Regions from separate parts of the Enterobacter sp. JBIWA008 genome, predicted to be linked through region 2. Evidence: predicted binding sites of a transcription regulator. Region 2 holds the regulator's gene; each other region holds the start of a gene.
The links. Region 2 encodes Fur, which represses iron uptake genes when iron is present. Its sites were predicted from a motif close to ATAATAATGAGAACNACTATCAA; they were not measured.
Positions count from the first base shown of each region.

Region 1: exbB (tol-pal system-associated acyl-CoA thioesterase) is a predicted target of Fur. The motif match lies at 1,884-1,906, and genes of this name have one in related genera.
Region 3: KGP24_RS16410 (Nramp family divalent metal transporter) is a predicted target of Fur. The motif match lies at 4,637-4,659, and genes of this name have one in related genera.

Region 1 covers NZ_CP074149.1:4,069,361-4,076,447, reverse strand. Annotated here, with positions in the region: gene yghB (DedA family general envelope maintenance protein YghB) at 1-386, opposite strand, end outside; gene metC (cystathionine beta-lyase) at 530-1,717, opposite strand; gene exbB (tol-pal system-associated acyl-CoA thioesterase) at 1,968-2,699, shown strand; gene exbD (TonB system transport protein ExbD) at 2,704-3,129, shown strand; gene KGP24_RS19630 (cytoplasmic protein) at 3,171-3,620, opposite strand; gene KGP24_RS19625 (hypothetical protein) at 3,622-4,026, opposite strand; gene KGP24_RS19620 (RNA helicase) at 4,130-4,633, shown strand; gene KGP24_RS19615 (TIGR00645 family protein) at 4,714-5,202, shown strand; gene KGP24_RS19610 (aldo/keto reductase) at 5,275-6,315, opposite strand; gene KGP24_RS19605 (methyl-accepting chemotaxis protein) at 6,548-7,087, shown strand, end outside.
Region 2 covers NZ_CP074149.1:1,368,884-1,375,970, reverse strand. Annotated here, with positions in the region: gene ybfF (esterase) at 1-346, shown strand, start outside; gene ybfE (LexA regulated protein) at 475-762, shown strand; gene fldA (flavodoxin FldA) at 918-1,448, shown strand; gene fur (ferric iron uptake transcriptional regulator) at 1,739-2,185, shown strand; gene chiQ (ChiQ/YbfN family lipoprotein) at 2,294-2,623, opposite strand; gene chiP (chitoporin) at 2,671-4,086, opposite strand; gene glnS (glutamine--tRNA ligase) at 4,535-6,202, opposite strand; gene nagE (N-acetylglucosamine-specific PTS transporter subunit IIBC) at 6,372-7,087, opposite strand, start outside.
Region 3 covers NZ_CP074149.1:3,420,550-3,427,636, forward strand. Annotated here, with positions in the region: gene KGP24_RS16390 (ion channel protein) at 1-14, shown strand, start outside; gene ipdC (indolepyruvate decarboxylase) at 15-1,673, opposite strand; gene mgrA (L-glyceraldehyde 3-phosphate reductase) at 1,859-2,857, shown strand; gene KGP24_RS16405 (DUF2502 domain-containing protein) at 2,985-3,326, shown strand; gene KGP24_RS16410 (Nramp family divalent metal transporter) at 3,359-4,597, opposite strand; gene KGP24_RS16415 (NupC/NupG family nucleoside CNT transporter) at 4,946-6,133, shown strand; gene KGP24_RS16420 (EAL domain-containing protein) at 6,179-7,087, opposite strand, start outside.

The DNA.
Region 1 (7,087 bases), 2.1 Mb from region 2:
CCCGCCAGCAGCGCCAGCAGGCCGTGCCGGTCAAACATGCAGGTCGCACGCTGATGATATTTATGCGGTAACTGCGCCAGCCAGCCTTTCACGACGCGAGTATTGCCCAGCCAGCGGCCCTGCAGATAGCTCAGCCAGCAGCCCAGGCTGGCGGCGGAGGTGAGAATAACCATCGTGGGCGTGAAGTCCATAACGCCTTTGCCGATTAACGCCCCGGCCAGTAAAAGCAGGCTGTCACCGGGTAAAAAAGAGGCTGGCAGTAATCCATTTTCCAGAAACAGAGTTGCGAACATCACGAGATAAACGATACCGACGACGTGAGGGTCCGACAGCGCGGCAAAGTCGTGTTGCCAGAGCGCTGCGATAATATCTTGAATAACAGCCATGGACTTTCCTGTGGAACAGCAGATATAGCGCTATTGTACTCCCTTATTCGCCCGTCGGGTTTGATCCCGGGCGCAACTCATGCAGACTTTTCTACTTGCGGTGTCCACAAAAGCGTCCAGGAAGTACATTTTCAGCCAGCACTCTACACGATACGCTCGAACCCTGCTGCTAAATCGGCAATCAGATCGTCAACATTTTCTAAACCGATATGCAGTCGAATCAGGGTACCGCTGAAGTCCACTTCTCCGCCGGGGCGCAGAGCCGCAACCTGTTCCGGCTGGTTAGGCAGGATCAGGGATTCAAAACCGCCCCAGGAGTAGGCCATGCTGAAGAGGGTAAAATGATCCAGATAGCTCGCCAGCTCGTCGTTATTCAGCCGCTTTTTCAGTACGAACGAGAACAAACCGCTGCTGCCCGTAAAGTCACGCTGCCAGAATTCGTGGCCTTTACTGCCCGGGAACGCGGGATGATTCACGCGCTCAACCTGCGGATGCTGCGCCAGCCATTCGGCCACCTTCAGGCTGCTTTCATGGTGCTGGCGCAGACGAACGCCCAGCGTGCGGATACCGCGGCTGGTCATGTAGGCTGTATCCGCGTCCACCATCTGGCCCATCAGGTAGGCATTTTCACGCAGCTGATCCCAGCAGCGCGCGTTGGAGACCGCAGTGCCAATCATGCCGTCAGAGTGGCCTATCAGGTATTTCGTTGCCGCCTGAATCGAGATATCAATGTCGAATTCCAGGGCTTTAAACAGCACGCCTGCCGCCCAGGTGTTATCGATCATCACGATCGCCTCTGGCGCTTTGCTGCGCACGGCTTTCACGATAGCCGGCACGTCGTGAACTTCCATGGTGAGCGATCCCGGAGATTCCAGGAACACAATTCGCGTGTTTGGCTGAATAAGTTCGGCAATGCCTTCACCAATCAGCGGGTCGAACCAGCCGGTCGTTACTCCGAGCTTGCTGAGGATTTTGGTGCAGAAATCCTGGCTGGGTTCATAGGCGGTGTTGGTCATCAGGATATGGTCGCCCTGTTCCACAAACGCCAGAATGGTGTTGGCGACCGCCGCCGCCCCGCACGGGAACAGCGCGCAGCCCGCGCCGCCTTCCAGCTCGCACATCGCTTCCTGCAGGGAAAAATGGGTTAGCGTGCCGCGACGGCCATAAAATAGCCCGCCTTTCGCGCGGTTGCGCGTGGCGATTTTTTTCTCCTCAACGGTGTCAAACACCAGCGAGGAGGCGCGTTGAATCACGCTGTTGACCGATCCCTGGGTATATTTTTTGCTGCGTCCTGCCTGTACCAGCGTGGTATCAAGATGCTTCTTTGTCATGTTCGCCAACCCTGTTTTATACGTCTGGACGTCCAGACTACCACGATTGGAAAAAACTGCACCCCGAGGCTTATCGAATAAGCAGAAAATATTAGCAAAAATACGCATAAGAAATTTTTACTGCGTAAGCGCAAGGAAAGTGAGCGAAAATTACGGCACCATGTAAATACTAATGAGAACGACTATCAATTCGGCGACGTTTTGATATGATTACGCTCAGATTTTGTGATTTGCGTCCTGGAGATACAGAGTGGGTAATAATTTGATGCAGACGGATCTCTCCGTTTGGGGCATGTATCAGCATGCTGACATCGTGGTTAAGATTGTCATGGTCGGCCTGATTCTGGCGTCCGTTGTCACCTGGGCTATTTTCTTCAGCAAAAGCGCCGAGCTGCTTTCGCAGAAGCGTCGCCTTAAGCGGGAACAGCAGCAGCTGGCCGAAGCCCGCTCTCTCGATCAGGCTTCAGATATGACCTCATCCTTCCACGCGAAAAGCCTGACCACCCTGTTAGTGAATGAAGCACAGAACGAGCTGGAACTCTCCGCTGGCAGTGAAGATAACGAAGGCATCAAAGAACGTACCGGTTTCCGCCTGGAGCGTCGCGTTGCGGCCGTTGGCCGACACATGGGACGCGGCAATGGTTATCTGGCGACCATCGGCGCGATCTCACCGTTCATTGGTCTTTTCGGTACGGTCTGGGGCATCATGAACAGCTTTATCGGTATCGCACAGACCCAAACCACCAACCTGGCGGTCGTGGCGCCGGGTATCGCGGAAGCGCTGCTGGCGACGGCAATTGGTCTGGTTGCCGCTATCCCGGCGGTGGTTATCTACAACATCTTCGCGCGTATGATTGGCAGCTACAAAGCCACGCTGGGTGACGTTGCTGCGCAGGTTCTGCTGCTGCAAAGTCGCGATCTCGACCTGAATGCCAGCTCGGTTAAGCCGGTGCATGCGGCGTCTAAACTGCGCGCAGGTTAATAGTATGGCGATGCGTCTAAACGAAAATCTGGACGATAACGGCGAAATGCATGAAATCAACGTGACGCCGTTTATCGACGTTATGCTGGTTCTGCTGATTATCTTCATGGTGGCTGCGCCGCTGGCGACGGTGGATGTGAAGGTGAATCTGCCTGCCTCTTCCAGCCAGCCACAGCCGCGCCCGGAGAAACCTGTCTACCTGTCGGTGAAGGCGGATAAATCCATGTTCCTCGGCAACGACCCCGTGACGGCTGACTCAGTCATCCCGGCGCTGGAGCAGCTTACCGGCGGTAAGAAAGACACCACGGTCTTCTTCCGTGCGGATAAAACCGTTGATTATGAAACCATGATGAAGGTAATGGACACGCTGCATCAGGCGGGTTACCTGAAGATTGGACTGGTCGGCGAAGAGAAAGCGGCCTCGAAATGAAAAGAAGCTGGCGGAAGCCGGCTTTTTTTATGCCTGTCGGTTTATGCGTTTTTGTTATCCGTCGGGGCGGTAGAAGGGGGGGCCAGAGCGTTCTCATCAAGCGCCACACAGGTGACGTTAGAAGTACGGTACTCACCGTCTGACAGCTTGCGCGTCAGGCGAAGGGTGGCGATTTCTCTGGCAAGCAGATACTGATAATTGGCCTCAAGACGCCCGAGAAGCTTCTCTTTCAGCTCTGGCCGCTCTTCAATGATGGCGTTCATCACGGCACCATAAATTTCTTCTTTGACCTGCAGCGGATAAATTTCACGGCGATTCTGCCATTTCAGACGAACCAGCGTCGCCGGGATCGATACCAGGTCTTGTGTAATACGCGTCATCTCGTTATTTTTTGTGTTTCTCAGCGCATCGAGATTTTGCTTTAAGATAAATTCATCACTTTTTTTATCATCTAAAGTCAAATAAACGTCGTTGTTTTTAACTTCTTCCACGTTAATCTTCCCCCAGACTATAAAAAATTGGGTTGTTTTTTTCGCGTGTAATTAAATTAAGCCAAATTTCATTGCCCGCTTCATTAATTTCTTCGGTTTTCTCGGCCATTATTTGACTGAGTTTCTGGGCATCTATTTCACCCTCGGCCTGCAGGTCATTAAGCAGGTGGACAAAGGCTTCAATTTTTATGGCGCGAAATAAGCGGTCTTTTATATGGCGATCGTGCTCTTCCAGCAACATATTTCGGGATTTGCCAGTTCGGGAAACACCAATTAATATATCGGGCTCAAAATCAGAGAGCTTTCTTTTCCCCTGAGTGAAACTGGCCTCTTTTTCTGCTTCCGTCGGTTGCTGTTCCACAGGCGTGATGTGGTACTTAGCCGGGACGAGATAGTCGGGCAGCATTTTTAATTTCCTTTAATTTCAACAGGGTGGGGTTGGTAAAGGCGTGAGATTCGTTGACAATATCATGAGGCAAATTTAAAATCAAAAAAAATGGAGCCTACCCATGAACAGCATCTTTTTTACGGTCATCACATTACTATTACTGACCGCTGGTGTGCTTTTATTGATGCAGGAGTTCAATAAAACCAAAGTGTCGAAAGACACCAGTGAACCCCCGCAACCTGAACTGATGACAAAAGAGGAAGGTGAAGACCATTTCTCTGTATTGATGAACTCCATTACGCCTGTCTGGTACTGGCGGGTGAACCACGAATATATCGACTTTTTACATGCGACAATTAAGCGCATGAAAATGTCGGAAATTAATGACACGCCCGGACTGTTTGAGGCGCAGCGTCGCTGTAGCGATCTGAATTCAGCAGTCTATAAATATTATGACAATATCAAAAAACGCTGTCTTAACGGCGAAAAGGTCTCTTATTCCGATCTGGACGTATTAAATTTGCGGCAGTGTTTTCGTGAGTTCAGTCTGGAAGCCTATCCTGAGCTGGTGGCGCTTGTCTGGCCGGAGTACGCACGTCCCGAGGTTAACCCGGATAACGTCTGAGTGACGTACTGTTGAGTATTGCAAACAGTCAGCGCCGTTGAGATATACTGGGCGCTCGTTTCTTTTGCAAACAGGACTCTATGGAACGCTTTTTTGAAAATGCCATGTACGCCTCTCGCTGGATACTGGCCCCCGTCTATTTTGGCCTTTCGCTGGCACTTGTCGCGCTGACGATTAAGTTCTTTCAGGAAATCTGGCATGTTCTGCCGAACATTTTTTCCATTGCCGAAGCGGATTTGATTCTGGTTCTGCTTTCGCTGGTGGATATGACCCTGGTGGGCGGGCTGCTGGTGATGGTGATGTTCTCCGGCTACGAGAATTTTGTCTCCCAGCTTGATATCGACGAGCGTAAAGAGAAGCTCAGCTGGCTGGGCAAAATGGATGCTTCGTCGCTGAAGAATAAAGTGGCCGCGTCGATTGTGGCAATCTCCTCTATCCACCTGTTACGCGTGTTTATGGACGCGAAGAACGTGCCGGATAATAAACTGATGTGGTACGTCATCATCCACCTTACGTTTGTGCTGTCTGCGTTTGTGATGGGGTATCTGGATAAGATCAGTAAGAAATAAAGTACACCTTACCCCTCACCCCGCCCTCTTCCCCAAAGGGGATAAGGTGAGGGGAGAGGGCATCAGACCGCACTATTTATCCGACGACGCCTGCCACAGATTCAACTCCCCGTCCGCAACATGCTGGTCAATTCGCTTGAGTTCGTCCTCCGTAAAGCGCAGGTTTTCCAGCGCCTGAACGTTCTCTTCCAGCTGTTCCGGGCGGCTCGCGCCAATCAGCACGGAGGTTACGCGTTCATCCTTGAGCAGCCAGCTTAGCGCCATCTGCGCCATGGTTTGTCCGCGCGCCTGCGCCATCTCATTCAGCAGGCGAAGGCTGCTCAGGTTGGCGTCGGTGAGCATCTTCTGCGTCAGGCCGCGCACTTTATTTCCTTCGCGCTGCATGCGTGAACCTTCAGGAATACCGTTCAGGTATTTTCCGGTCAGCAGCCCCTGCGCCAGCGGGGTAAAGGCGATACACCCCGTACCCTTTGCTTCCAGCGCATCCAGCAAGCCGGTCTTATCGACCCAGCGGTTAAGCAGGTTATAGGACGGCTGGTGGATCAGCAGCGGGAGCTTCCACTCGCGCAGCAGCTCGGCCATTTTTAGCGTGCGCTCGGTCGAGTAGGAGGAAATACCCACATACAGCGCTTTACCACTCTGCACGGCGTGGGCCAGCGCAGAGGCCGTCTCTTCCATCGGCGTGTTTTCATCCACGCGGTGGGAGTAGAAAATATCCACGTATTCGACGCCCAGACGCTTCAGGCTCTGGTCGAGGCTGGCGAGCAAATATTTGCGTGAACCGCCCGAACCGTACGGCCCCGGCCACATGTCGTATCCCGCCTTGGTGGAGATAATCAGCTCGTCGCGGTACGCGGCAAAGTCCTCACGCAGCAGGCGGCCAAAATTCTCTTCCGCGCTACCCGCCGGAGGTCCGTAGTTATTGGCGAGATCGAAATGGGTGATGCCGAGATCGAAGGCTTTTCGCAGCAGCGCGCGCTGGGCATCAAGAGGCTGGACGTGGCCGAAGCTATGCCACAGTCCCAGCGACAGCGCGGGCAGGCGCAGGCCACTTTTGCCGCAATAACGGTATTGCATATTCTCATAGCGGCCGGGGTAAGGGTGCCAGGACATGATGTCTCCTTTCTTATCGATGAATTTTTTCGAAACAACGTTTTCATTCTGAACTTATCACATCACAAATTACATCACTAAGCGCGGGCATAATGGTTAACGGTAGCTGTGCGACCAGTGAAGCCACGCTAATTAAAAATGATCACAAAACGTTATAATTTCCCTCGTTCCTGCCGATAACGAGAGTAGTACTCGCCTCTGGGCGAACTCACCCTCACGGCAAGGAAGACTTATGAATATGCTCCGTAATTTCACGATCCGCTTCGTCATGCTGACGATTCTCGGGATCTTTTGTTTAATGTGGGCGGGCGTTGGGTTGTACAGCACCTGGTCCCTTTCTCGCGTTTCAGATGGTAATGAAGTCGATCGCCAGCTGGTTAAACAGATGACGGTACTCAGCCAGGGTAACGATCAATATTTCCGCTTCGTGACCCGACTGAGCCGCGCTATGGAAGTCAAAGCCGCAGGCGGCACGCCCGATTTGGCTCCTGCCCAACAGGCGCTGGATAACATGGGTAAAAAACTGTCCGAGATGAAAGCGATCTCCCCCGGTCCGATGGATGAGCAGGTTTCTTCCCGGGTGATCGGCTCCTGGCAGGCGCTGCTCGAGCAGGGCGTAACGCCGCAAATGCAGCAGGCGAAGCAGGGCGTTCTGGAGGCGTATCGCCAGCAGGCCAACAACGTCACGCCGCCGCTGAGCCGGGCGTTTGGTGCGGCCGCTGAGGAGTTCAACAATGCCGCAGCGAAGTCGCTCGACAGCACCCGCGTGGTA
Region 2 (7,087 bases):
GCAGGCGGCTGCCGTCATGCGCGAGCATCTTAATGAAGAAGGCGTCGTCCAGTTCCTGCTGAAGTCGTTTGTTGATGGGCAATGGCGTTTTAACGTGCCGGCGCTCTGGGACCAGTACAAGAACATCGTGGGCTGGGAAACCGTCCCCGCCTGGCCACACCCTACCCTCTTTATTCGCGGCGGAAACTCTCCTTACGTTACCGACGCGTACCGCGACACGCTGCTGGCCCAATTCCCGCAGGCTCGCGCCCACGTGATTGCCGGTGCCGGGCACTGGGTGCATGCGGAAAAACCGGATGCTGTACTGCGCGCCATTCGCCGCTATCTCGCTGATACTGCAAATTGATTAAAAAGAAAGCGACTGGAAGGCAGTGGGCTTCCAGTCGTTGGCGTGCCGTTTTTGGTGATGTATGATGGCGCGCTTATCGCCCGGGCATTAGCAGGGCGGCGTGTTTCCCCCGAAGTCTCAGAATCATGGCCAAAGAACAAACGGACCGTACGACACTAGATCTGTTCGCGAATGAGCGTCGCCCGGGACGACCCAAGACGAATCCGCTTTCGCGCGATGAACAGCTGCGTATCAATAAACGCAACCAGCTTAAACGCGATAAAAATCGTGGGCTTAAGCGTGTCGAACTGAAGCTTAACGCCGACGCCGTCGATGCGCTGAACGAGCTGGCTGACGCGCGAAATATCAGCCGCAGCGAGCTCATTGAAGAGATGTTGCTCGTCCAGCTTGAGACGTTGCGCAGCCAGGCATAAGTCTGAAAATCCCCTTTATCGCCCTTTTCATGTAGCACAGAGTGCAGTCCTGCGCGATAGCTGTTTCCGCAGGGTTGCCAGTTCTGCTATTATTGCCCTTATCCGTGGCCGAATTGCGCCACCATACTATTAAGTTTCAAGAGGTTATTTTACTCATGGCAATCATCGGCATTTTCTTTGGCAGTGATACCGGCAATACCGAAAATATCGCAAAAAACATTCAAAAACAGCTCGGTAAAGACGTTGCTGATGTGCATGACATCGCCAAGAGCAGCAAAGAAGATCTGGAAGGCTATGACATTCTGCTGCTGGGTATCCCAACCTGGTACTACGGTGAAGCCCAGTGCGACTGGGATGATTTCTTCCCGACGCTAGAAGAAGTGGACTTCAACGGTAAGCTGGTCGCCCTCTTTGGCTGTGGCGATCAGGAAGACTACGCCGAGTACTTCTGTGACGCGCTGGGTACCATCCGCGATATCATTGAGCCGAATGGCGCGGTTATCGTAGGCCACTGGCCGACCGCCGGTTACCACTTCGAAGCGTCTAAAGGCCTGGCCGATGACGATCATTTCGTAGGTCTGGCCATCGACGAAGACCGTCAGCCAGAGCTGACCGCCGAGCGCGTTGAGAAATGGGTCAAGCAGATCCGTGAAGAACTGCACCTGGACGATATTCTGAACGCCTGATTTTATCGCGGCGCAACTGCGGTTGCGCCCATGCCCCAGGTCAAACCGATTAAATTAATCGCTACAATCTTTTAACTTTTTCGCCCAGACCTGTACAATGTCTCCCTGATAAAATGTGGTTTTCCATTGAGCAAGTTTGTTGGTGATACCCCATTTTTATAAGCATATTTTGCCTGAGACTTGCAGTTTTCATTTAGCCATGGCAGTTCTATAATGAGACGCATTATCCCAGGTGCATTTTCTGTCACTTCCTACAGAAGTGAATCGTTTAGCAACAGGACAGATTCCGCATGACTGACAACAATACCGCATTAAAGAAGGCTGGCCTGAAAGTTACGCTTCCTCGGTTAAAAATCCTTGAAGTGCTTCAGGGTCCAGACAATCACCATGTCAGTGCGGAAGACCTTTATAAACGTCTTATCGACATGGGTGAAGAGATTGGGCTGGCTACCGTCTATCGCGTGCTGAACCAGTTTGATGACGCGGGCATTGTTACCCGTCATAATTTCGAAGGCGGTAAATCCGTTTTCGAACTGACCCAGCAGCACCACCACGATCACCTGATCTGCCTCGACTGTGGCAAGGTCATTGAATTTAGCGATGATTCAATCGAATCACGCCAGCGTGAAATCGCCGCGCGTCATGGCATCCGCCTGACGAACCACAGCCTGTACCTTTACGGTCACTGCGCTGAAGGCGATTGCCGCGAAGACGACCACGCGCACGATGCTAAGTAACTCAAGCTTTCATACTCTGAGCCAGCCGCGAGGTTGGCTTTTTTTTGCCTGTTTTCAGGCAAAAAAAAGCCCGGTAAGCGTAGCGCCACCGGGCATGATAACAGCGGGTTACTTACTGTTATTGCTTCTAATTTCTTTCCAGATCTGGTCGCAACGCTTCGCCACTTCCTGATCGTTACCGGTTTTACGCGCCTGAATGCAGGCCTGGTAATCCATCACGCGGATGTTCTCCTGCGTCGCGAACTGCTCGTGCGCTTTCTCTTTCTTCAGCACGTTCAGCACGCTCTGACAGGCTTCAATTTTCTCCGGCGATCCTTCCGCAGTATTAATACAGGCGCTATACGCCTCCTTCAGACGGGTGTCCTCTTTCGGCGCCTGAGTCTGAGCACACGCCACCAGCCCTGATGCCAGCAACGCGACGATTACGATTTTTTTCATCATGTGCAGTCTCCATGCCGGCGGAAGTTAACCCGCCAGCGCGTTCATCAGAAGATAGTGAATGGTGCGATAACCATGAATTTCACGTCACGCTCATCCTGGAAGATGTTGTTGTAGCCACCGCCATAGCTTGGCAGATCGGAATGGTTGTCATACTGAGTGAAGTGCAGCTTGAACATCGTGCCCTTCGCTCGGCCATCCTGCAGCACATATGCAGCATCCAGGCTGTAAGCAGATTCTTTCAGACGCTGGCTCTGATCGTAGATCGGTGCACTGCTTGGTTTTGCATCCCAACCGTAAGCGTAGGAAGCCCCAACGGACCATCCTGCAAGGTTCCAGTTTTTGAGGTCGTACATCGCGCCGAAGAATACCGCCTTTTCACCATTGGCGTTGAAGTCAGAACGGTTATCCCACCAAATATCTAAACGTCCGTTTGATGAAGCATAGGTTGGCGTCATGCGCTGCAGGAAGAAACCCTGATTACCGTCTGCTTTAACCCAGGTACCTTCCAGACGAAGATCCACCTGGCCTATTTTGTAGCCAAAGGTTAAAGCCTGCAGCCAGGCCGTGCCGTCATACAAATCGTTGGCCAGCGCGACCTCATCATTAGTCCTTAAGTTATTTTGCGCATCGGCTTTGTCACGTGCGCCATAGAACTGATAGCTGGTAGAGAGTGGGCTGCCAGCGATATCAAATTTATACGATGCTTTAGCAAAGTACTGATCCATATAGCCTTCAGCCTGGCCAAACGCTGCTTCCAGGACAAGGTCATTTTTAAAGTCGTATTTCAAACCTAAAGAGTGGAGATAATCCACTTTCGTTTTACGATCGCCCTGGTAGAACTTGTCCATCTCAATGTGCCACGGTGCTTTGTACTCGTTGGTCCACATATAGGAGAAGCTCAGCGCGCCCGCATCGCCGTAGTCAAAGTTAGCCCCAGCTTCCGCGCCCTGGTAGGTACCCGGCATAAAGCTCCAGTGCGGTGCTAACAGGGTCTGGCCAGTTGGCTGAATGTAACCACCGCGCGCCCATACCGGGCCGTATTTAAATTTCGCAGCGGCTTTGTAAAGGCTGATACCGCTCTTATCCCCGGACCAGTCTTCTTTATACGCTTTGTTGCTGGAGGAGAAGGCGATTTCATTCGGGTGGCCGCTGTCGCCGTTTTCCGCCATTTCAATCGCGGTGAACGCAGCAATATCCAGACCGAACATATCGGCTGCATAGCCTGACTGGAAGTCCAGGTTGGCGTTCCAGGTGGAGTGTGAAAGGTTGGTTTTATATTTGTCTTCAGTGACGTCTTTACGGTCACGCTCACGCTGCCAGTAATAAATACCGCCCGTGAGGGTCGAATCGTCGATGAAGCCCGCCGCTTTCGCCTCTGGTGTCACCACCAGGCCCGACATTGCTGTCACACCGGCGATAGCCAGCGCCAGCGCACTACGTTTGCCACTGAACGTACGCATAGATTATTCCTCTTTGACGAATTAAAACGCCTGAAACGGCGTAAATAAAAAAGACCAAATGGTCAGGGATAGTTTTAAATACCCTCGAATTAACTACCGTCTTTAGGTTATTTTTCGCGACGCGAATTATCAATGCTTTTTAGCGGACAAAAGTCAGGATTATGACGAAGTGCACATAATTGGTAGTGATTTGTAACATTTGCAGTGAGACGAGTAATGACGGGGAATTGCCAAGTATTTCAGTGGTTAGATGTGGATTCTCTTTTCTTTTTTATAACCTTTTTGATTTTCGTAATGACACAAACTTTTTTTAAAAAAATAAGTAGCACCTCATTGACCTGATATTTTCACGACGCCTCTTTAGGCTCTGGCTTAATACCCTGATCGTTAAATAAAAAAAAACGCCGCATAGTGCGGCGTTTGTTTCTCATTGACCAGAGCAGCAATATTATTCGCCGATCTTCGTCCAGGTATCACGCAGACCTACGGTACGGTTAAATACCGGTTTTTCCGCCGTGCTGTAACGACTGTCCTGGCAGAAATAACCTTCACGTTCAAACTGGAACGCTTTGCCCGCTTCAGCAGCTTTCAGAGAAGGCTCCGCATAACCCTGTTTGATCACCAGAGATTCCGGGTTGATGGTCGCCAGGAAATCTTCAGCAGCACCTGGGTTAGGCACGCTGAACAGACGATCGTACAGACGAATTTCTACCGGCAGCGCGTGGGAAGCGCTCACCCAGTGAATAACGCCTTTCACCTTGCGGCCATCCGCCGGATCTTTGCTCAGCGTTTCAGCATCATAAGAACAGAAGATAGTGGTGATATTCCCTTCTGCATCTTTCTCTACGCGCTCGGCTTTGATGACGTAGGCATTACGCAGACGCACTTCTTTACCCAGCACCAGACGCTTGTACTGCTTATTGGCTTCTTCGCGGAAGTCAGCACGATCAATCCAGATCTCACCGCTGAACGGCACGTCGCGGCTACCCATTTCCGGTTTGTTCGGGTGGTTAGGCATGGAGACAAGCTCGCTTTCACCCTGCGGATAGTTTTCGATAACCAGTTTCACCGGATCGATAACCGCCATCGCGCGCGGGGCGTTTTCGTTGAGATCTTCGCGAATGCAGGATTCCAGAGACGCCATTTCGATGGTGTTATCCTGCTTGGTCACGCCGATACGTTTGCAGAACTCACGAATAGAAGCGGCAGTGTAACCACGACGACGCAGACCGGAGATGGTCGGCATACGCGGGTCATCCCAACCTTCAACGTGCTTGTCTGTCACCAGAAGGTTCAGCTTACGCTTGGACATCACGGTGTATTCCAGATTCAGACGAGAGAACTCGTACTGGCGCGGATGCACAGGAATGGTGATGTTATCCAGAACCCAGTCGTACAGACGACGGTTGTCCTGGAACTCCAGCGTACACAGGGAGTGCGTAATGCCTTCCAGCGCATCGCTGATGCAGTGGGTAAAGTCGTACATCGGGTAGATGCACCACTTGTTGCCGGTCTGGTGGTGTTCTGCGAACTTGATGCGGTACAGCACCGGATCGCGCATTACGATGAACGGAGACGCCATGTCGATTTTAGCACGCAGGCACGCTTTGCCTTCTTCGAAGCCACCGGCACGCATTTTTTCAAACAGCGCCAGGTTCTCTTCCACGCTGCGATCGCGAAACGGGCTATTTTTTCCCGGTGCAGTCAGCGTACCGCGGTACTCACGGATCTCATCAGCAGACAGTTCGTCAACATACGCCAAACCCTTGTTGATCAGTTCAACCGCGTAGGCGTAAAGCTGATCAAAATAGTCAGAGGAGTAGCAGATATCGCCAGACCAGTTGAAGCCCAGCCATTGCACGTCATTCTTGATGGACTCAACGTATTCGATGTCTTCTTTTACTGGGTTGGTGTCATCGAAACGCAGGTTGCACTGTCCCTGATAGTCTTGCGCAATGCCAAAGTTCAGGCAGATGGACTTCGCATGCCCAATATGCAGGTAGCCGTTCGGCTCCGGCGGGAAGCGGGTATGAATTGTGGTGTGCTTACCACTGGCCAGATCTTCATCGATGATCTGACGAATAAAGTTACTCGGGCGGGCTTCTGCCTCACTCATCGTGGATTCCTCAAAGCGTAAACAACGTATAACGGCATATGATCTTATAAGCCGGACGTAGTGACAACCCTTAAAACGTCTCTGAGGAAAATAATGGGGGCTTTTGCTGCAAAAAAAAGCGGCGGAGGGTATCCCCCGCCGCTTAAGGCATGACTCTACTCAGGAGCGATTACTTGCCTTTAATCTCATACAGCGGTGTTTGACCCGCAATAACCTGACCTTTCGCCTGGATGAGCAGACCGCTGAAGTCGTCGATGTTGCTGCATACGACCGGGCTAATCATTGAGCGCGCGTTGGCGTTCAGGAAGTCCAGATCCATTTCCAGAATCGGCTGTCCTGCCACTACTTCAGCGCCCTCTTCCACCAGGCGAGTAAAGCCCTGACCGTTCAGCGCAACGGTATCGATACCCATGTGGACAACGATCTCCGCGCCATTTTCGGTTTCGAGGCAGAACGCGTGGTTTGTGTTGAAGATTTTCACGATGGTACCGGCAGCAGGAGACACAACGGTTTTATCCGTTGGTTTCACCGCCACACCGTCACCGACCGCTTTACTGGCGAAGGCTTCGTCAGGCACCTGCTCAATCGCAACGACTTCACCGGTGACCGGTGAAACCAGCGCGGCTACCGTTTTGGCGTTGGGTACCGCCTGCGGTTTTGCAGCCGCTGGCGCGGCGACAGGTGCGGCAGAAGCTTCTGCTGCGGCTACCGGACCAGTGGTTTTCATGGCATTAGCAATTTTCTCTGCTACGAAGCCAACGATAATCTGCACGCTGGTTTTGTTCAGGCGGATAACACCGGAAGCACCCAGACGTTTGGCCAGCGCTTCGTTCACCAGGGAAGAGTCTTTAACGTTCAGACGCAGGCGAGTGATACAGGCGTCGA
Region 3 (7,087 bases), 2.1 Mb from region 2:
GAAACGACAAATAATCAGGCGCTATTGCGCGCCTCCAGCGCTTTGGTAATCGCCCCCAGCAGCGGCGGGATATCGGCTTTCGGCAGCATCACCTCAATCAGCGAGAGCCGCTCGTGGTGCGCCACTTTCTCAAGAACGTCCGCCAGCTGCTCCGCTTCACTGACCCGCCAGCACTGGGCCTGAGGATCAAGGCTCAGAGCCTGCGGGATTTGCGTCCAGTTCCATAGCGCAATGTCGTTATACCGCTGCTCAGGCCCGTGGATCGCTCTTTCCACCGTGTACCCTTCGTTATTAAGGACCAGAATGATGGGGTGTTGTTTATCCCGCAGCATCGAGCCAAGCTCCTGTATGGTGAGCTGCGCTGCGCCATCCCCCGTCAGCACAATCACGCGCCGGTTCGGGCAGGCGGTTTGCGCGCCAAACGCTGCGGCCAGGGTGTAGCCGATCGATCCCCACAGCGGCTGCACGATAAAATTCACATCAGCCGGCAGACGAAGGTCGATCGCGCCGAAGGCCGAGGTGCCCTGATCTGCAAGAATGATGTCTCCCGGACGAATAAACGTCTGCAACGTTTGCCAGAAATTCGCCTGCGTCAGCGAGCCATCCGGCTGCGGATAGGCCATCGAGTTTTGAGAGGACGGTACCAGCGTACCGTGCACGTGCTGTTTGCACAGCTCCACCAGCGTTTCGATTGCCTGAAGCATGGGGATGCCGGTAAACCAGACGTCACCGACGCGTGAGGCATGAGGCTGAACTTCAATTGTTTGTGACGAGGTTAGCTGATGCGTGAAGCCGGCGGTAAGGGTATCGGTAAATCGCGTCCCGATGCACAGCACCGTGTCTGCCCCTTCAATCGCCTCTTTTACCGCACCGGCGCTCGCGGAACCGCTATACGTGCCGTAAAAACCGGCGTGACGCTCGTCAAATATGCCTTTACCCATCAGCATGGTGGCGTGTGCCATCGGCACGTCCTTGACCCATTTCTGTAGTGCATGCTTCAGGCCGTGGCGCAGGACGAGGAAATCGGCCAGCAGCGCAGTACGCTTGCTTCTGGCAAGCGTGTTCTCTGCGGCATCCCGGAACGCTTTCAGGCAGGCGCTATCGGCATGCGCATGGCGGAGCGTGAGAGCGTTTACAGGAGGCGTGGCGGCCTTTTTTGCCACGTCAGCAGGCAACATCAGATAGCCGGGGCGACGCTCCCGGAGCATGGTCGTTAACACCCGGTCTATTTCATAACAGGCGTTTTGTTCGGTCAGGATCGCCTGTGCAGCGGTGATCGGCTCGCTCATATGATAAAAATGACGAAACTCACCGTCGCCCAGCGTGTGGTGCAGTAGCTCCCCTCTTTGCTGTGACGCCGTACCCGGCGCGCCCACAATATGCAGTACCGGAACATGCTCGGCATAGCTGCCCGCAATGCCATTCATGGCGCTTAACTCTCCTACACCAAACGTCGTCAGCAGCGCGGCAAACCCCTTACATCGGGCATATCCGTCAGCGGCGTAAGAGGCGTTTAACTCGTTGGCACAGCCCACCCAGCAGATATCGGGGCTGTCTATCACGTGGTCGAGAAACTGCAGGTTATAGTCGCCCGGCACGCCAAACAGATGATCGGCTCCACAATCTGTAAGACGGTCCAGCAGGTAATCGGCGACGCAGTATGGGGTACGCATGAACAGGTATCCTTCTAATGTTGACCTCACCTTGAGTATTAAATAAGCGTGATGGCTGTCCAGAATTGGCGACAAGAAGGGTATGGAAAGAATGCTTTACAAAAAAGTCTGCGCTATGCTGCTTTTTTTCACAAAAATGTAAACGCATACACTGATTTTTCACTTCAGCGCCAGAGGTCACGAAAATGGGTTATCAGCCGGACAAAAATCGTTACAGGACAATGGAGTATCGCCGCTGTGGGCGAAGCGGGCTCAGGTTGCCCGCCATCTCGCTTGGGCTATGGCATAACTTTGGTGACACCACCCTTATCGAAAACAGCCGTCAACTTTTACAGCGTGCGTTCGATCTGGGCATTACGCATTTCGACCTTGCCAACAACTATGGCCCGCCACCGGGATCGGCCGAACGTAATTTCGGCCGTATTTTGCAGGAGGATTTCCTGCCCTGGCGCGACGAGCTAATCATCTCTACCAAAGCGGGCTATACCATGTGGGAGGGCCCTTACGGCGACTGGGGGTCACGCAAATATCTGCTGGCAAGCCTCGATCAAAGCCTCAAGCGGATGGGGCTGGAGTATGTGGATATCTTCTATCATCACCGGCCAGATCCGGAAACGCCGCTGCTGGAAACCATGAAAGCGCTTGACCATGTGGTGCGTCAGGGAAAGGCTATGTATGTCGGATTATCCAACTACCCCGCTGAACTCGCTCGCCAGGCGATTGATATCCTTAATGACCTCGGTACGCCCTGCCTTATCCACCAGCCGAAATACTCCCTCTTTGAACGTGCGCCGGAAGAGGGACTGCTGAACGTGCTGCAGGAAAAAGGGGTGGGCTGTATTCCCTTCTCGCCGCTGGCCGGCGGGCAACTGACCAACCGCTATCTGAACGGCATTCCCGCAGACTCACGCGCGGCAAGCGGCAGTCAGTTCCTCAACCCTGACCAGATCACCGAAGAGAAACTGGAGAAGGTAAGAAAGCTGAACGCCATGGCGGAAGATCGCGGCCAGAAGCTGTCCCAGATGGCGCTGGCCTGGGTATTACGCCATGAGAATGTGACGTCAGTGCTGATTGGGGCAAGTAAAGCGGTGCAGATTGATGACGCCGTGGGCATGCTGGAAAACCGCCATTTCTCTGCGGAAGAACTGGCCCATATAGAAGAGATTCTGAACAGCTCAAAATAGATCCATTTTTAGCAAAAAGTGCTCTCACCCTGGAATTCGGAGTTGAGGCGATGAAACGAGGCTTTACCAACTCGTAATATTGCGTTAACAGGCCCAACAAAGGCCCCGATCGTGAAGGAGAAAGAGTATGTTCAGGTCACTGATTCTTGCAGCGGTATTACTGGCTTCAGCCCCGCTGATCGCCACTGCGGGCGAAATCACCCTGTTGCCATCAGTAAAATTACAAATTGGCGATCGTGACGACTACGGCAGATACTGGGACGGCGGCTACTGGCGCGACCGTGACTACTGGAACCGTCATTATGAATGGCGCGGTGATCGCTGGTGGAAACATGATAACGGCAGACACCGCGGCTGGTATAAAGACAACGCGTATGAGCGCGGCTACCGTGAAGGCTGGAACGATCGTGACGACCGTCGCGGCGGCTGGGGTCGCGGCAAAGGTCATGGTCACGGCCATCATCACTAATAAAAAAGGAGCCGTGAAGGCTCCTTTTTTTGTTAAAGACCCAGCGCGGTTCCCACCAATAACCACAGGTTCAGCGCAACGACCACCACCACGATGGCCCACCCGGCTCGTTTTACCAGCGTTGAGTTGACCAGCTCGCCCATCAGGGTTTTGTTGCTGGTAAAGATCAGCAGCGGCACCAGCGCCAGCGCAATACCAAAACTCAGCAGAACCTGGCTCATGACCAGAATTCGCGTTGGGTCGAGCCCCATCAGAATCACCACAAATGACGGCAACATGGTGACGGAGCGGCGAACCCACAGCGGAATATGGAACCGGACAAATCCCTGCATCACCACCTGGCCTGCCAGCGTGCCCACCACCGTAGAAGAAAGGCCGGCAGCGACCAGGCTAAGACCAAATATCGTAGCGGCAGCATGGCTCAGTAGCGGCTCAAGCGTGAGATAGGCCTGATCGAGATCGGCAATACCGGTATGACCGTTAAAGTGGAAAGCAGCGGCTGCTGTTGCCATCATCGCCAGATTTACAAAGCCCGCGATGGTCATGGCGATCGCCACGTCCCATTTGGTGGCTGAGTAACGCTCTTTGCGCGTCCCTCCGTGGAGATGCTGAGTCAGCGAGGAGTGGAGATAAATCACATGCGGCATGATGGTCGCCCCCAATACCCCGGCGGCCAGGAACACCGCTTCCGAAGTTGGCAGGCTTGGGATCACCATACCTTTCCCGAGCTGCGCAAGATTTGGCTGTGAGAAAATCAGCTCGACGATATAGGCCGCAGCGACAAACAGCAGCAGACCGCCGATAACCTTCTCCAGCGGCTTTTGACCCCGACGCTGCAGCATCAGGATCAGGAAAGTAGCAATCCCGGTCAGCACCGCCCCCTGCAACAGCGACACGCCCAGAATCAGCTTAAAGCCGATCGCTGCACCGATAAATTCAGCGAGGTCAGTGGCCATAGCGATGATTTCAGCCTGAACCCAGTAGAGCCAGACGGCCGGGCGCGGATAATGGTCGCGAATTTGCTCCGCCAGGTTTTTACCCGTGGCAATCCCCAGCTTAGCGGAGAGCATCTGAATCAGCATCGCCATCAGGTTAGCCCAGACGACCACCCACAGCAGCTTATAACCGAAGCTGGCCCCGGCCTGAATATTGGTCGCAAAGTTACCTGGATCGATATAGCCAATGGCAGCGATGAACGCAGGTCCCATTAATGCAAACCGCAACTTGCGCGCGGCTCTGCCACTGCTACCCTCTACGCGACTGTTTGTCATGTCTGCCTCTGAAATATAGCCTTTGCTATGTTTAATGCTATCAAAATGAGAATGATTATCAAGATCATTTATAAAGTTTGCAGTGATTTCTCTGATAGCTTTGAACGATAGACGGGCGGGTAAGCTGGGCGATCTAACAGAAATTCAAATCGCGGACACTTTTGTGAAGACTAGCACACAAACTTAACTTTTCACTCATTTACCTAACATAACAAAAATGTATTGTGGATCACTATTTTTGAGACTCGTCACAGGATGTAACTATAGTGTGTCCTCGATCTCGTTTTCTTTTCACTTGTTACATAGAATGTGCAAGAAAATTAAACCTGCCTCATATTTGGAGCAAATATGGACCGCGTCCTTCATTTTGTCCTGGCACTTGTTGTCGTTACTGCACTCGCATTGCTGGTCAGCACAGACCGCAAAAAAATTCGTATTCGTTATGTTGTCCAACTGCTGGTCATTGAAGTTTTACTTGCGTGGTTCTTCCTGAACTCCAACGTAGGCCTCGGCTTCGTGAAAGGCTTCTCCGAAATGTTCGAAAAACTGCTCGGATTCGCCAACGAAGGGACGAACTTTGTCTTCGGTAAAATGAACGACGAAGGTCTGGCGTTCTTCTTCCTGAAGGTTCTGTGCCCTATCGTCTTCATCTCCGCGCTGATCGGTATTCTGCAGCACATTCGTGTTCTGCCGTTCGTTATTCGTGGAATTGGCTTCCTGTTATCCAAAGTGAACGGCATGGGCAAGCTGGAATCCTTCAACGCCGTCAGTTCCCTGATCCTCGGTCAGTCTGAGAACTTCATCGCGTATAAAGATATTCTTGGCAAAATGTCCCGTAACCGCATGTACACCATGGCGGCAACCGCAATGTCTACCGTTTCCATGTCTATCGTGGGCGCGTATATGACCATGCTGGAGCCAAAGTATGTTGTTGCGGCGCTGGTTCTGAACATGTTCAGCACCTTTATCGTTCTGTCGCTGATCAACCCGTACCGCGTTGACGCCAGCGAAGAGAACATTCAGATGTCAAACCTGCACGAAGGCCAGAGCTTCTTCGAAATGCTGGGTGAGTACATTCTGGCCGGCTTCAAAGTGGCGATTATCGTTGCCGCCATGCTGATCGGCTTCATTGCGCTGATTTCTGCACTGAATGCCCTGTTCGCAGCGGTGCTGGGTATCTCCTTCCAGGGGATTCTGGGCTACATCTTCTACCCGGTTGCATGGGTGATGGGCGTTCCGGCTCACGAAGCGCTGCAGGTGGGCAGTATCATGGCGACCAAACTGGTTTCTAACGAGTTCGTTGCGATGATGGATCTGCAGAAAATCGCCAGCACGCTTTCTCCGCGCGCGGAAGGTATTCTGTCCGTGTTCCTGGTCTCCTTCGCGAACTTCTCGTCCATCGGTATTATCGCCGGTGCGATTAAGGGTCTAAACGAAGAACAGGGTAACGTGGTTTCTCGCTTTGGCCTGAAGCTGGTTTACGGCTCTACCCTGGTGAGCGTCCTGTCTGCTTCTATCGCGGCACTGGTTCTGTAACGTTTACCGTTAAACAAAAAACCGGGAGCATGGCTTCCGGTTTTTTTATGCCCGTAACTCTTCCAGCGGTTCGGGTTTGCCTATCAGATATCCCTGCAGGTAGTCCACACCAAAGCGGAGCAGCATCTCGCGCTGCGCCGGTGTTTCTACATATTCAGCAACCACGCACAGCGATTTTGTCTTCGCCAGATTACATATCGACTGCACGATCATTGCATCCATGTCGTCTGTACAAATGTCTTTCACAAAGCAACCGTCAATTTTAATGATGTCCGCCTGCAGACGTCTCAGACGCTCATAGTTAGCGTATCCCGTACCAAAATCATCGATGGCAATACGGAAACCATAATCCCGCAGTTGCTGAATATTGTTGATACTCGAGCCTGAATTGGAGAAAGCCTGCTCTTCGGTAATCTCAATCACGACTGCCTGAGGTGCAACGCCGTACCGTTCAAACAGCGCGCAAATCTCGGTTGCCACCTCTTTTTGCATCAGCGTCAGCGGCATCAGATTGACTGAAAAGCGGGCGCCAGCGTGCGTTGCAGGGTTATCGCGCAGCCACACTAGTAATTTTTCCATGACGCACATATCAAACCGGTGGCTGAGGTTAAACTGCGCGATCAGTGGAATAAAGCGGTCAGGGGTAATAATCTCCCCCTCACTTTCCATTCGCGTCAGGATTTCATAGTATCCACTCCCGTCCGCCTTCCGGATCGGCTGCGCATATAAATGGAATTGCCCCGCCTCCAGGGCATGCTTAATCCGCGCCAGCATCAGGACACGCTCTGTCGTTTGTCCTGATGCCACCTCAAGGCTATTCGTGAGCGCGAGAACGTTTTGCGGTCCGCAGGCCTGCTCTGCCAGCCAGCTTAGCTGCCCCAGCGTGTGATGCAGTTTCTCGCCATCTTCGACCATTCCCCATGACGCGCCAAACTCTATGTCCAGCCCGGTGTT